DNA from 2 places in the Geodermatophilus sp. URMC 60 genome. Region 1 is predicted to be linked to the other one. Evidence: riboswitches for the same ligand, from Rfam matches in the RefSeq annotation. Region 1 holds a riboswitch; the other holds the start of a gene.
The links. A riboswitch is a leader RNA that binds a small molecule or an ion and turns the genes downstream of it on or off. The one in region 1 is predicted to bind cyclic di-AMP.
Positions count from the first base shown of each region.

Region 2: another riboswitch for cyclic di-AMP. It lies ahead of ACWIX3_RS12885 (peptidoglycan DD-metalloendopeptidase family protein); the one in region 1 lies ahead of ACWIX3_RS16310 (hypothetical protein).

Region 1 covers NZ_CP199958.1:3,436,023-3,441,309, reverse strand. Annotated here, with positions in the region: gene ACWIX3_RS16320 (GlsB/YeaQ/YmgE family stress response membrane protein) at 1-149, opposite strand, end outside; gene ACWIX3_RS16315 (polysaccharide deacetylase family protein) at 758-1,381, opposite strand; gene ACWIX3_RS16310 (hypothetical protein) at 1,676-2,173, opposite strand; cyclic di-AMP (ydaO/yuaA leader) riboswitch at 2,175-2,357, opposite strand; gene ACWIX3_RS16305 (rhamnulokinase) at 2,494-3,972, opposite strand; gene ACWIX3_RS16300 (bifunctional aldolase/short-chain dehydrogenase) at 4,049-5,287, opposite strand, start outside.
Region 2 covers NZ_CP199958.1:2,692,235-2,697,521, forward strand. Annotated here, with positions in the region: gene pstS (phosphate ABC transporter substrate-binding protein PstS) at 1-938, opposite strand, end outside; cyclic di-AMP (ydaO/yuaA leader) riboswitch at 1,468-1,589, shown strand; gene ACWIX3_RS12885 (peptidoglycan DD-metalloendopeptidase family protein) at 1,618-2,814, shown strand; gene ACWIX3_RS12890 (maleylpyruvate isomerase family mycothiol-dependent enzyme) at 2,893-3,801, opposite strand; gene ACWIX3_RS12895 (diguanylate cyclase) at 3,924-5,033, shown strand.

The DNA.
Region 1 (5,287 bases):
CCGCCGAGGAGGTTGCCGACGAACGAGCCGATGACGCCCAGCACGATGGTGGCGAGGATGCTCAGGTTCTGCTTGCCGGGGATGACGGCACGGGCGATCAGCCCGGCCACGAGCCCGATGACCAGCAGGACGATGATGTTCCAGATCACGATCTCTCCTCGGGTGACACGGTCGGTCCCCGGGTCCGCGGTCGCGGCCCGGAGGCAGTGGGTGCGGCCCGGTGGGGCCGCGCTGGATCCGACGGTCGGACGCCGACGTCGTGGCGGTGCCCGAGCCAGTCGCCCGGCACGAGCGGACGACGACGACGTCATGCCCGGCGAGACCCCGGTTTTCACACCCGAACGAGTGATCTTCCGACGGGCGTCCATCCCGCGCCGCTGCGGGAGCCGGCCGGTGTGCTGGAACGACGCCCGAGACGGGGCGGACCCGCACCGGGCGTGACGGCCACGCGATCGTGGACGGCGGGCACGTCGACGACCGGCTGGTCGACGTCACCGGCGCCGACTCCGGCGCCGCCACGGTAAGCGCGTCCCTCACGACCTGTCGTACGCGGAGGTCCACCGATCGGCACCGTGACCGGTGCCGCCGGGGAGCGCGGTGCCGCGCTGCTGGCGACGCCGCGGCCCGTCGACGCCCTCGAGCGGTCTGCGGCGCCCGTGGCCAGGGCCGAGGCGCCCACCGCGAGGACCGTTGCTCCGGCGACCCCGCACCGCGCCTCCCGCAGGAGGCCGACTCCGGGACCCGGTTCGCCCGGACGTCACTGCGTGCAGTAGCCCCTCGCGGCCAGCCCGTCCAGGATCATGGGGAGGGCTGCGGGGGTGTTGTGCCCGGTGCCGTCGTGCAGGAGCACGATGCCCCCCGGCCGCACGCCCTGCAGCACCCGGTCCCGGATCGTCGTCGCCGGTGGATCCGCCCAGTCGCGGGGGTCTACGGTCCACAGCACCACCGAGTCCAGCCCGACGTCCCGGGCCGCTGCCTCCACGACGGGGTTCGTGGCCCCGTACGGCGGGCGCCACTCGCTGGGGAGCCGACCCGTGGCCTGCTCGATGACCTCGTTGGTGCGCCGGAGCTGGGACGCCACCTGCGCCCGGTCCAGCGTGGTGAGCTCCGGGTGGCTCCACGAGTGGTTCCCGATCCGGTGTCCCTCCGTGCTTGCACGACGCACGATGTCGGGTCGGGCCGCGGTCATCTCCCCGGTGACGAAGAACGTCGCCTCCGCTCCCCGGTCCGCCAGCGTGTCCAGGATGTCGGGTGTGGCGGTTCCGTGGGGCCCGTCGTCGAAGGTGAGCCGGACGTGGCCGGCTGCACACTGCTGCGGTGCCGACGCCGCCTGAGCCGGCGGAGCGAGCACCACCAGCAGCAACGCCGCGATGACGGGCATGATCCGGCGCTGCGGACCCGGTCTCAGGTCCGGGCGCGCCGGTGCGCGATCCCCGCTCATCCTGCGACCGCCGCTCGCCCTCGGCCGCGTCCCGGTGCACCTGCGCCGACTCCGGCAGGGAGAGGCCTGCGACCGGGGCTGGGGAGACCCTCCGGGAGTCGGGCTCGGCCCACCGCGCCGGCAGGGTGGGCCAGATGGGTCCGCCGTGGTGGGAGCACGCCGATCCGGCCGGCGTACCCCCACCACGGGTTCCGGATCAGGGGCACGGTGACGTGCCCCCTCCGGTGACCTGGGTCAACTGAGCCGGCCGACCGCGGCCCGGGCCGCGGCGAGGTGGTTCCGGTACGAGCCGTTGGTGTAGGCCACCCACGGCTTGAAGTTGGTGCCCTTGGCGGAGATCCGATAGGCGGCGTTGGCGTTGCACTGGGCGTCGTAGGCACAGGACCGGGAGACCGAGGGGTGCCAGCAGCTGTTGATCTGCCAGAGACCACGGTCCACCGAGCCGCTCGGACAGCCCTTCGTCGGGCCGTTGGCGTTCTGCGCGTCCGGACGACAGGACGACTCCCCCATGCCCACCGCGATCGCGGTGACGAGCCGGTCACCGCTGAAGCCGGCCCGCGAGGCGACCGTCGCGCACAGATCTGCAGGTGCTGCGCCGGCCGAGGCGTCGGGGGCCGCCATCGCCGGAGCCGGTATCGCGAGGGCGATGAGCGCCAGGACCCCCACGATGCTCAGACGGACGGGTCGCACCGGTCGGACGAGCCGGCGCATGCCGAGGACGTGCTCGTTCATGAGATCCTCCGGGCGCGCCTGCGGGATGAGCTGTCGGGTTCGGGCGGGAGGACTGCCCGGCCGTGGCGGTCACGGCTTCACCCCGAGGGCCGCTGACGCGGCCCGGAGGTCTGCGATCTCCCGTTCCTGCCTCGGGTGTGTCGAGGTCGGTCGGGCCAGCGGCAGGATTCGGCGTGCTGCCAGACCGTCCCGCGAATGCGAGCGACCCGACCGTAGGTTGTGATGTGCGTCACAGCAAACGGAACGCGGAGAAACCGGCGATGGCCGCGCCACCGCTGCTCCTCCCGGGACGCCGGCCGCTCGCCTCCCGCCCCGGCGGGTCACCTCCCGGGACCGACACGCTCCTCCGCGACGTCCCACGTGGCGCCCGAGCCGGGCGTCGGCAGGTACAGCCGGGCGTCCTGGGTGTTCCGCAGCAGCGCCCGCAGCTCGGGCAACCCGCCCGACAGCACTCCCAGCCCGCGGGCCTGCACCAGGACGTTGCCCAGGGCGGCGGCCTCGACCGGGCCGGCCAGGACCGGCAGCCCGCAGGCGTCGGCGGTGAGCTGGCACAGCAGGGTGTTGCGCGCTCCCCCGCCGACGAGGTGCACGACCTCGACGTCCCGGCCGGAGAGCTCCACCGCCCGCCGCACCGTGCGCCGGTAGGCCAGGGCCAGGCTGTCGAGGATGCAGCGCACCGTCTCCGCCTGGCTCTGCGGCGGGGTCTGCCCGCCCTCGACGCAGGCCGCGGCGATCCGCGCCGGCATGTCGCCGGGCGGCAGGAAGCGCGGGTCGTCGGGGTCGACGAGCGCGGTGAAGGAAGGCACCTGCGCGGCCGCGGCCAGCAGATCGGGCAGGTCGGCCGGCAGCCCGTGCGCCGCCCAGGTGCGCTGCGACTCCTGCAGCAGCCACAGGCCCATGACGTTGCGCAGGTAGCGCACCGTGCCGTCGACGCCGAGCTCGTTGGTGAACCCGGCGACCCGGCTGGCCTCGGTGAGCACCGGCTTCTCCAGCTCGACGCCGACCAGCGACCAGGTGCCGCAGGAGACGTAGGCGAACCGCTCGGTCGCCGCCGGGACGCCGACCACCGCCGACGCCGTGTCGTGCGAGCCGACCGCGACCACCGGCACCGGTCCGGCCAGGCCCGTCTCGGCCAGGACGGCGCCGGTCAGCTCCCCCAGCCGCTCCCCCGGCTGCCGCAGCGAGGGGAACAGGTCGCGGTCGAGCCCGAGCCGGTCGGCCAGTTCCCACGACCACTCCCGGGTGGTCGCGTCGAGCAGCCCGGTGGTGGAGGCGTTGGTGACCTCGGCCCCGACCGCTCCGGCGAGCCAGTACGCCAGCAGGTCGGGGACCAGCAGCGCCGTCCGGGCCGCGGCGAACTGCGCCGTCCCCCGCGCCGCGACCAGCTGGAACACCGTGTTGAACGGCAGGTGCTGCAGGCCGCTGACGCGGTAGAGCTCCTCGGGCGGGACGACGGCGTGGACCGCCGGCACCGCGGTCGCGTGCCGGGAGTCCCGGTAGTGCACCGGGTTGCCCAGCAGCGCGCCGTCGGCGTCGAGCAGGCCGACGTCGACCGCCCAGCTGTCGATCCCGATCCCCTGGACCGGTCCGGCCTCCCGGCCGGCGGCGCGCAGCCCGTCGAGGACGCCGGCGTACAGGCCCAGGACGTCCCAGTGCAGCGTGCCGCCGACCCGCACCGGCCGGTTGGGGAACCGGTGCACCTCGGTGAGGTGGAGCCGGTCCGGGCCGATCCGCGCGGCCATCACCCGGCCGCTCGAGGCGCCCAGGTCGACGGCCGCCAGGGTCAGCTCCGTGCCCACGACCGGGCTCCGACCCCGTTCCGCTCCTCGCTCGCCGGCGCTCGCCGCCATGCCCGCTGGGCCGTCGTCCTCGCGGTCATCGCAGGAACGCCGCCGCCACGCCGGAGTCGACGGGGACGTGCAGCCCCGTCGTCCGGGTGAGCTCGCCACCGGTCAGCGCGAAGACGGCGTCGGCGACGTGCTCGGGCAGCACCTCGCGCTTGAGCAGGGTGCGCTGGGCGTAGAACTGGCCCAGCTCCTCCTCCGGGACCCCGTAGACCGCGGCGCGCTTCGCACCCCAGCCGCCGGCGAAGATGCCCGACCCGCGGACGACGCCGTCGGGGTTGATGCCGTTGACCCGGATCTGGTGCGGGCCGAGCTCGGCGGCCAGCAGGCGCACCTGGTGCGCCTGGTCTGCCTTGGTCGCGGAGTACGCGATGTTGCTCGGGCCGGCGAACACCGAGTTCTTGCTGGAGATGTACACGATGTCGCCGCCCATCCCCTGCTCGATCATGATGCGGGCGGCCTCGCGCGACACCAGGAAGCTGCCCTTGGCCATCACGTCGTGCTGCAGGTCCCAGTCGTCCTCGGTGGTCTCCAGCAGCGGCTTGGAGATCGACAGGCCGGCGTTGTTGACCACCAGGTCCACCCCGCCGAAAGCCAGCACCGCCGACCGGAACGCCTCGGCCACGGCCTCGGCGTCGCTCACGTCTGCCGCCACGCCCACCGCGACGTCGGCGTTGCCGATCTCGGCCGCGGCGTCGGTCGCCTTCTGCAGGTCCAGGTCGGCGACGACCACGCAGGCCCCCTCGGCCGCCAGCCGGTGCGCGATCGCCTTCCCGATGCCCGACGCCGCGCCGGTGACCAGCGCGACGCGCGTGGCCAGCGGCCTGGGCCTGGGCATCCGCTGGAGCTTGGCCTCCTCCAGCGCCCAGTACTCGATGCGGAACTTTTCGACCTCGTCGATGGGCGCGTAGGTCGACACAGCCTCGGCCCCGCGCATCACGTTGATGGCGTTGACGTAGAACTCGCCGGCCACCCGTGCCGTCTGCTTGTTCGCCCCGAAGCTGAACATGCCGACGCCGGGCACGAGCACGATCGCCGGGTCGGCGCCGCGCATCGGGGGGCTGTCAGGGGTGGCGTGCCGGGAGTAGTAGGCGGCGTACTCCGCCCGGTACTCCTCGTGCAGGGTCCTCAGCCGCTCGACGACCTCCTCCACCGGCGCGGTCGCCGGCAGGTCGACGACCAGGGGGCGGACCTTGGTCCGCAGGAAGTGGTCGGGGCAGGAGGTGCCCAGCGCCGCCAGCCGGGGGTGCTCGGCCCGGGACAGGAACTC
Region 2 (5,287 bases), 740 kb from region 1:
TACTCGATGCAGCCCAGGTGATAACTGACCAGCACGATCGGGTAGCTGCCGGACTCGGTCGTCGTCCGCTCGAGCTCCAGGGCGAAGTCGTACGGACCGCGGCCGGGCAGCGGCTCGGACCGCTCGACGACGGCCGCCGCGGCCTCCGGGGTCGGCGCGACGAAGTCCTCGCCGACGCCGATGCGTGCCACGCCGAGGTCGCCGGCCTGGGAGAGGTCGGCGTAGCCGACGGTCCCCGCGCCGCTGGCTACGGCGGCCACCACGCCGGAGTTGCCCTGGGCGGACTCGCCGCCCTGCACCGGCCACTCGCCGTCCGGCTCGAACGGCCAGGCGTCGCCGGCTGCGGCGGCCAGGTACTCGGTGAAGTTCTCCGTCGTCCCCGACTCGTCGGACCGGTTGACCGGGGTGATCGGCAGGGCGGGCAGCGCGACGCCGGGGTTGTCCGCGGCGATCGCGGGGTCGCCCCAGGTCGTGATCTGCCGGGCGAAGACCCCGGCCAGCGTCGCGGAGGAGAGGGCGAGATCCGCGACCCCTGGGACGTTGTGCACCACCGCGATCGGCGAGATGTAGTTCGGCAGCTCGAACACCTCTCCGCCGCAGCGCTCGCGTGCAGTGACGAGCTCCTCCTCGTCGAGCGGAGCGTCGGAACCGGCGAAGTCGATGCCACCGGCGGTGAACTGCTCGCGGCCGCCGCCGGAGCCGACGGGGTCGTAGTCCACGGTCACGCCCGGCTGCACGGCCGAGTACCCGGCGGTCCAGCCCTGCATCGCTGCCTGCTGGCTGCTCGCCCCGGCGCCCACGAGGGCGCCGCTGAGGTCCCCGGTGGCCACGGCGCCCTGGCCGCGTTCGTTCGGGGGCACGTACTGCGACAGCGCCACCGCCGCGCCGGCCACCGCGGCGACCCCGACGGCAGCGGCGACCTTCCTCCGGGCCGACACCCGTGTCCTCCCGCCATCCGGCCCCGCGCTCCGCGCCGGGCGTCCTGGCACGACCCTAGGGCGTGCCTGGCGGACCGCCAGCCTCGCACGAGCCCGTCGGATACGCCCTGGGCGTCGCCCCCGGCCCCTGACGATCGGCACCCGCAGGTGCCGCTACACGGGTTCCGCGTCCGGCGCCGGGGCCTGTGGACGACGCTCGGACGGCGTCCACAGGCCCCCGATCGGATCAATTCGTGCGCGGCATCACAGCGAACACGGGGTGTCAGAGCCCGTCCGGCCGGGAATCCGCAGCATCTTGGTGTTCCTGCTGGTCGTCTCGCGAGTCACGGCTGCACCAGCGGTCACTGCTCCGCGCTCGGGTGCTGACGCCGCGTAGTGAAGACGGTGCCCGCACGGCGAGCGGCACCCTCGGTCCGTTACTCGATCGTGACCAGAGCCCGGGATCCGTGTAGCTTCTCCGACGGCCCTGCCGGGCTCAGCTCCTCGGGAACCGAGGGCCTCGGCACGGCCCCGCCGAACCGCCGGCGTCCCGATCCGGGACCGAGGCGGACCGGGGACCCACCGAACTCCTGGGGTGAGTCCTGCCTGCGCAGGTGCTGCGCAGGCAGGTAGGGCGCCGTCCGGCCCGAACCCGTCAGCTAACTCGGTAGGCGGTCGCGAGGATGGGAGAACCGTCGCCTTGGCGACCCTGCACCGCCTGAACGCCGTGGTCCGCTGCGCCACCTCACCCCGCAGCCGCTTGCGCTCCCCGCGCCGGGCCGTCGTCGTCGCCGCCGCCGTGGCCGGGCTGCTGGCCGGCACCCCCGTCGTCGCCGGTGCCGCGCCCGCCGCCCCGGGGCAGGCCTCGCTCGAGGAGCAGGTCGCCGCCATCGAGGAGCAGGTCAGGGCCGCCGAGGAGCAGCTCCAGCGGATGACCGTCGAGGCCGAGGCCGCCGCCGACACCGCCCTCGTCGCCCGCGCCCAGCTCGCCCACGGCCAGGCCGAGGCCGAGCGGACCGCCGCCGAGCTCGCTGCCGCCCAGGCCGACGTCGCCCAGGCCGAGGAGGACATCGCCGAGCTCGGCCGCGAGGCCTACATGGGCGCCGACGACCGCTACGGCGACCTCGAGCTGCTGCTCGACGCGCAGAGCCCCACCGAGCTGCTGCAGCAGGCCGCCACCATGGAGCAGCTCGGCGACCACCGCGCCGACCAGCTGCAGGAGTTCCTCACCGTCCAGGCGCGCGTCGAGGAGGCCGACCGCGCCGCCAAGGCCGCCGTCGCCCAGCTCGGCGAGCTCGCCCGCAAGGCCGACGAGGCCGAGCGCGCCGCCAACGAGCACCTCGCCCGGGCGCAGGCCGACTACGACGCCCGCGCGGCGGAGAAGGCCCGCCTCGACGAGGAGCTCCGTCTGGCCGGCGAGCGGCTGCTCGCCTCGCAGGGTGCCGCGGACCCCGGCGCCGCCTGGAGCGCCCGCCAGGCGCTGGCCAGCTCGGCCGACGTCTCCGGCATGCCGACGGCCGGGCGGCTGACCTCCTGCTACGGCCCGCGCTGGGGGACCATGCACCAAGGCGTCGACATCGCCGCGCCCATCGGCACCCCGATCTACGTGCCCGAGGACGGCGTCGTCCTGCAGGCCGGCCCGGCCAGCGGCTTCGGCCAGGCCGTCTACGTGCAGCACGGCGACGGGCAGATCACCCTCTACGGGCACGTCAACCAGTTCTTCGTCGGCGCCGGCCAGGTCGTGCAGGCCGGGGACCACATCGCCGACGTCGGGAACAAGGGCCAGTCCACCGGGCCGCACCTGCACTTCGAGGTGCACCAGGGCGGGCTCTACGCCAGCCGGGTCAACCCGATGCCGTGGCTCAAGGCGCACGGCATCTCGCTGGGCGCCTGCTGAAGAAGGACCCGTCCTCCTCCCGGAGGAGCTCGCGGCCGGCCTCTGGACGGGGCCTGGTGCGGGCCCGGGCATCCTCCGTCAGCGCCGTCCGCGCAGCCGGCCCAGCAGCCCGCCCACGCCGCCGAGGGTCTGTGCCGCCAGCGCCAGGATGGGGCCGCCGGGGATGCCCGGCGCCGACTGCACGATCGGCGCCAGGGCCATCAGGCCGCCCAGCTCGTGCACCCGCAGCCTGCGCCGGGCCAGCGCGGCGACCGGGTTCACCCGGCCCGAGGCGGCCTCCAGGAGCAGGTCCGCCGGCGCCTCCACCGCGGTGCCGCGGACGTCGCCCGCGGGGATCCGGCGCACCGTCCAGCCGGAGTCGTCGGCGGCGAAGGCCCAGCCGCCCTCCGGCGTCGCCAGCGTCGCCCCGCCGCTGACCCCCTCGCGGGCCGCCAGCGCGCCGGTCACGTCGGCCAGCGCGGCCAGCCCGGACTGCAGCACCGCGGGCGGGGGAGGGGCCGCCCCGCAGGGCACCAGGTCCAGGCCGTGCACCGCCAGCTCGTAGGCCTGCCCGAGGACCACGCTGAGCAGCGGCAGCCGGCCGACGACGGCGACCGCCGGTGCGGTGTCGAGCTCCGCAGGCTCCTCCGCCAGGTAGCGCGCGGTGGCCTCCCGGTTGCGGCACAGCGCGGCCAGCACCTCCTCCCGGGAGGCGTCCCGGTGCGCGGCGGTCACCCGCGCGTTCGTCGCGTCGACGTCCGGAGGTGTCCCCGCCCCTCCGGCCCGCGCCGAGGCGATGAGGTCGGGCAGGGCGGCGTGGTCGTCCCAGCAGCCCAGGTGCACGCAGACCTCGTGCGCGCGCCACCCGGGCAGCCGGGTCGGCCGCTCGAGGTCGACGGCCGCCGCCTGCTCGAGGAAGGCGTCCCACGCGCCGAGCACCATCGGCCCGACGGTGTCGCGGCCGGCGTCGGCCATGCCCCGGTGCTGGGTGTCCCCGGTCAGCGCCATGGCCGCCTCCTACCCCGGGACGACGGCGGCAGGCGTGGCGTGGGTCTCGCCGCGCTCGGGTCGGCCCCCTCGGCGGGGTGAGGGTGGTCAAGGTGGAGTCGGTCCACGTCGATGGTGCGTCCATGGACGAGAGGCCGGTGGCGGACCGCCGCTCCCGCCGCGACGACGTGCGGAGCGGCCGCTGGACCGCGCTCCGCGCCGCGCTGTACCGCCAGCTGGCCGACGACGACGACCGCGCCGCCTACTGGGTCCGCCACGTGCGGCTGGGCGTCTGGCTCACCGAGGCGTCCGCCCTGGCGGTGGTCGGTTACACGCTCCTGACCCCGGGCACCGTCACGCGCACCGTCGTGCTCCTCGCCCTCGCCGGCATCGCGATCCTCGCCGGGCCGCTGCTGCTCCTGCTCCCGGTGGCCGCGATGGTGCGCGACCGCCGCGGCAGCCTGCTGTTCTACGGCTGGAGCCTCGCGGTCACCGGCCTGGTCACCGTCGGCTCCCGGGTGGACGGCGGAGCGGCCAGCCCGCTGTTCGCACTGCTGTTCATCACCCTCGGCTTCCTGGCGGTGGCCTACCCGCCGTGGGGCGTCCTCGCGATGGGTGCGGTCATGACCGGGGCCTACCTGGTCTGCGTCGCCGGCAGCGACCTGGACACCGCGGCGTCCTTCATCGGGGCCGTCATGGCCACCTACGTCGGGCTGTGCGCGATGGCCTCGGCCAACCAGTGGGAGTCCTACGAGCGGCAGCAGCTGCTGCTGCGCACCTCCGAGGTGCTCGCCGCCACCGACCCGCTGACCGGGTGCCTCAACCGCCGCGCCTTCCTCGACCGGCTGGACCGCGCGGCGGCCGCCGGTGCCGGCTGGGTGGTCTGCCTGGTCGACCTCGACGGGTTCAAGGGGGTCAACGACCGCAGCGGCCACGCCGCCGGGGACGCCGTCCTTCGGGCGGTCGCCGTCGCGATGAGCGGCGTGGTGCGGGGGACCGACACGGTGGCCCGGCTGGGAGGTGACGAGTTCGCCGTCCTCGCGCAGGCCGACGCGGGCGGGAGCGAGGCCCTGGCCGTCCGGCTGCGCGAGGCCGTGGCCCGCGCCGGGGCCGACACCGGCGTCACCGCGAGCGTCGGCGTCACCGAGGTCCGCCCCGGCGACGAGGGGGACGAGGTGCTCAGCCGTGCCGACCAGGCCATGTACCGGGCCAAGGGTGCCGGCGGCGACCGGGTGACCGTGCTCGCCACCTGACCTCCGGCCTGGCGAAACGGGTCCCGTCCACGGACCGCGGCTACGCTGCGTGAGCGTTTTCCGGTACGGGTCCGTTCGTAGGGTCACCGTCTGTGGACCCGCGGGGGAGATCCTGTGGACGGTGTGTGGGGTGGCGGTGGATCCGCCGCCAGTGGGTCCGATCGTCCGGTACCGCCGCTGACCAGCACGTAGGGCCGGAGGGCGAGACCGTCCCGTCACATCGGTCCCAACTGTCCCGCCCGCACTGGCGCGAT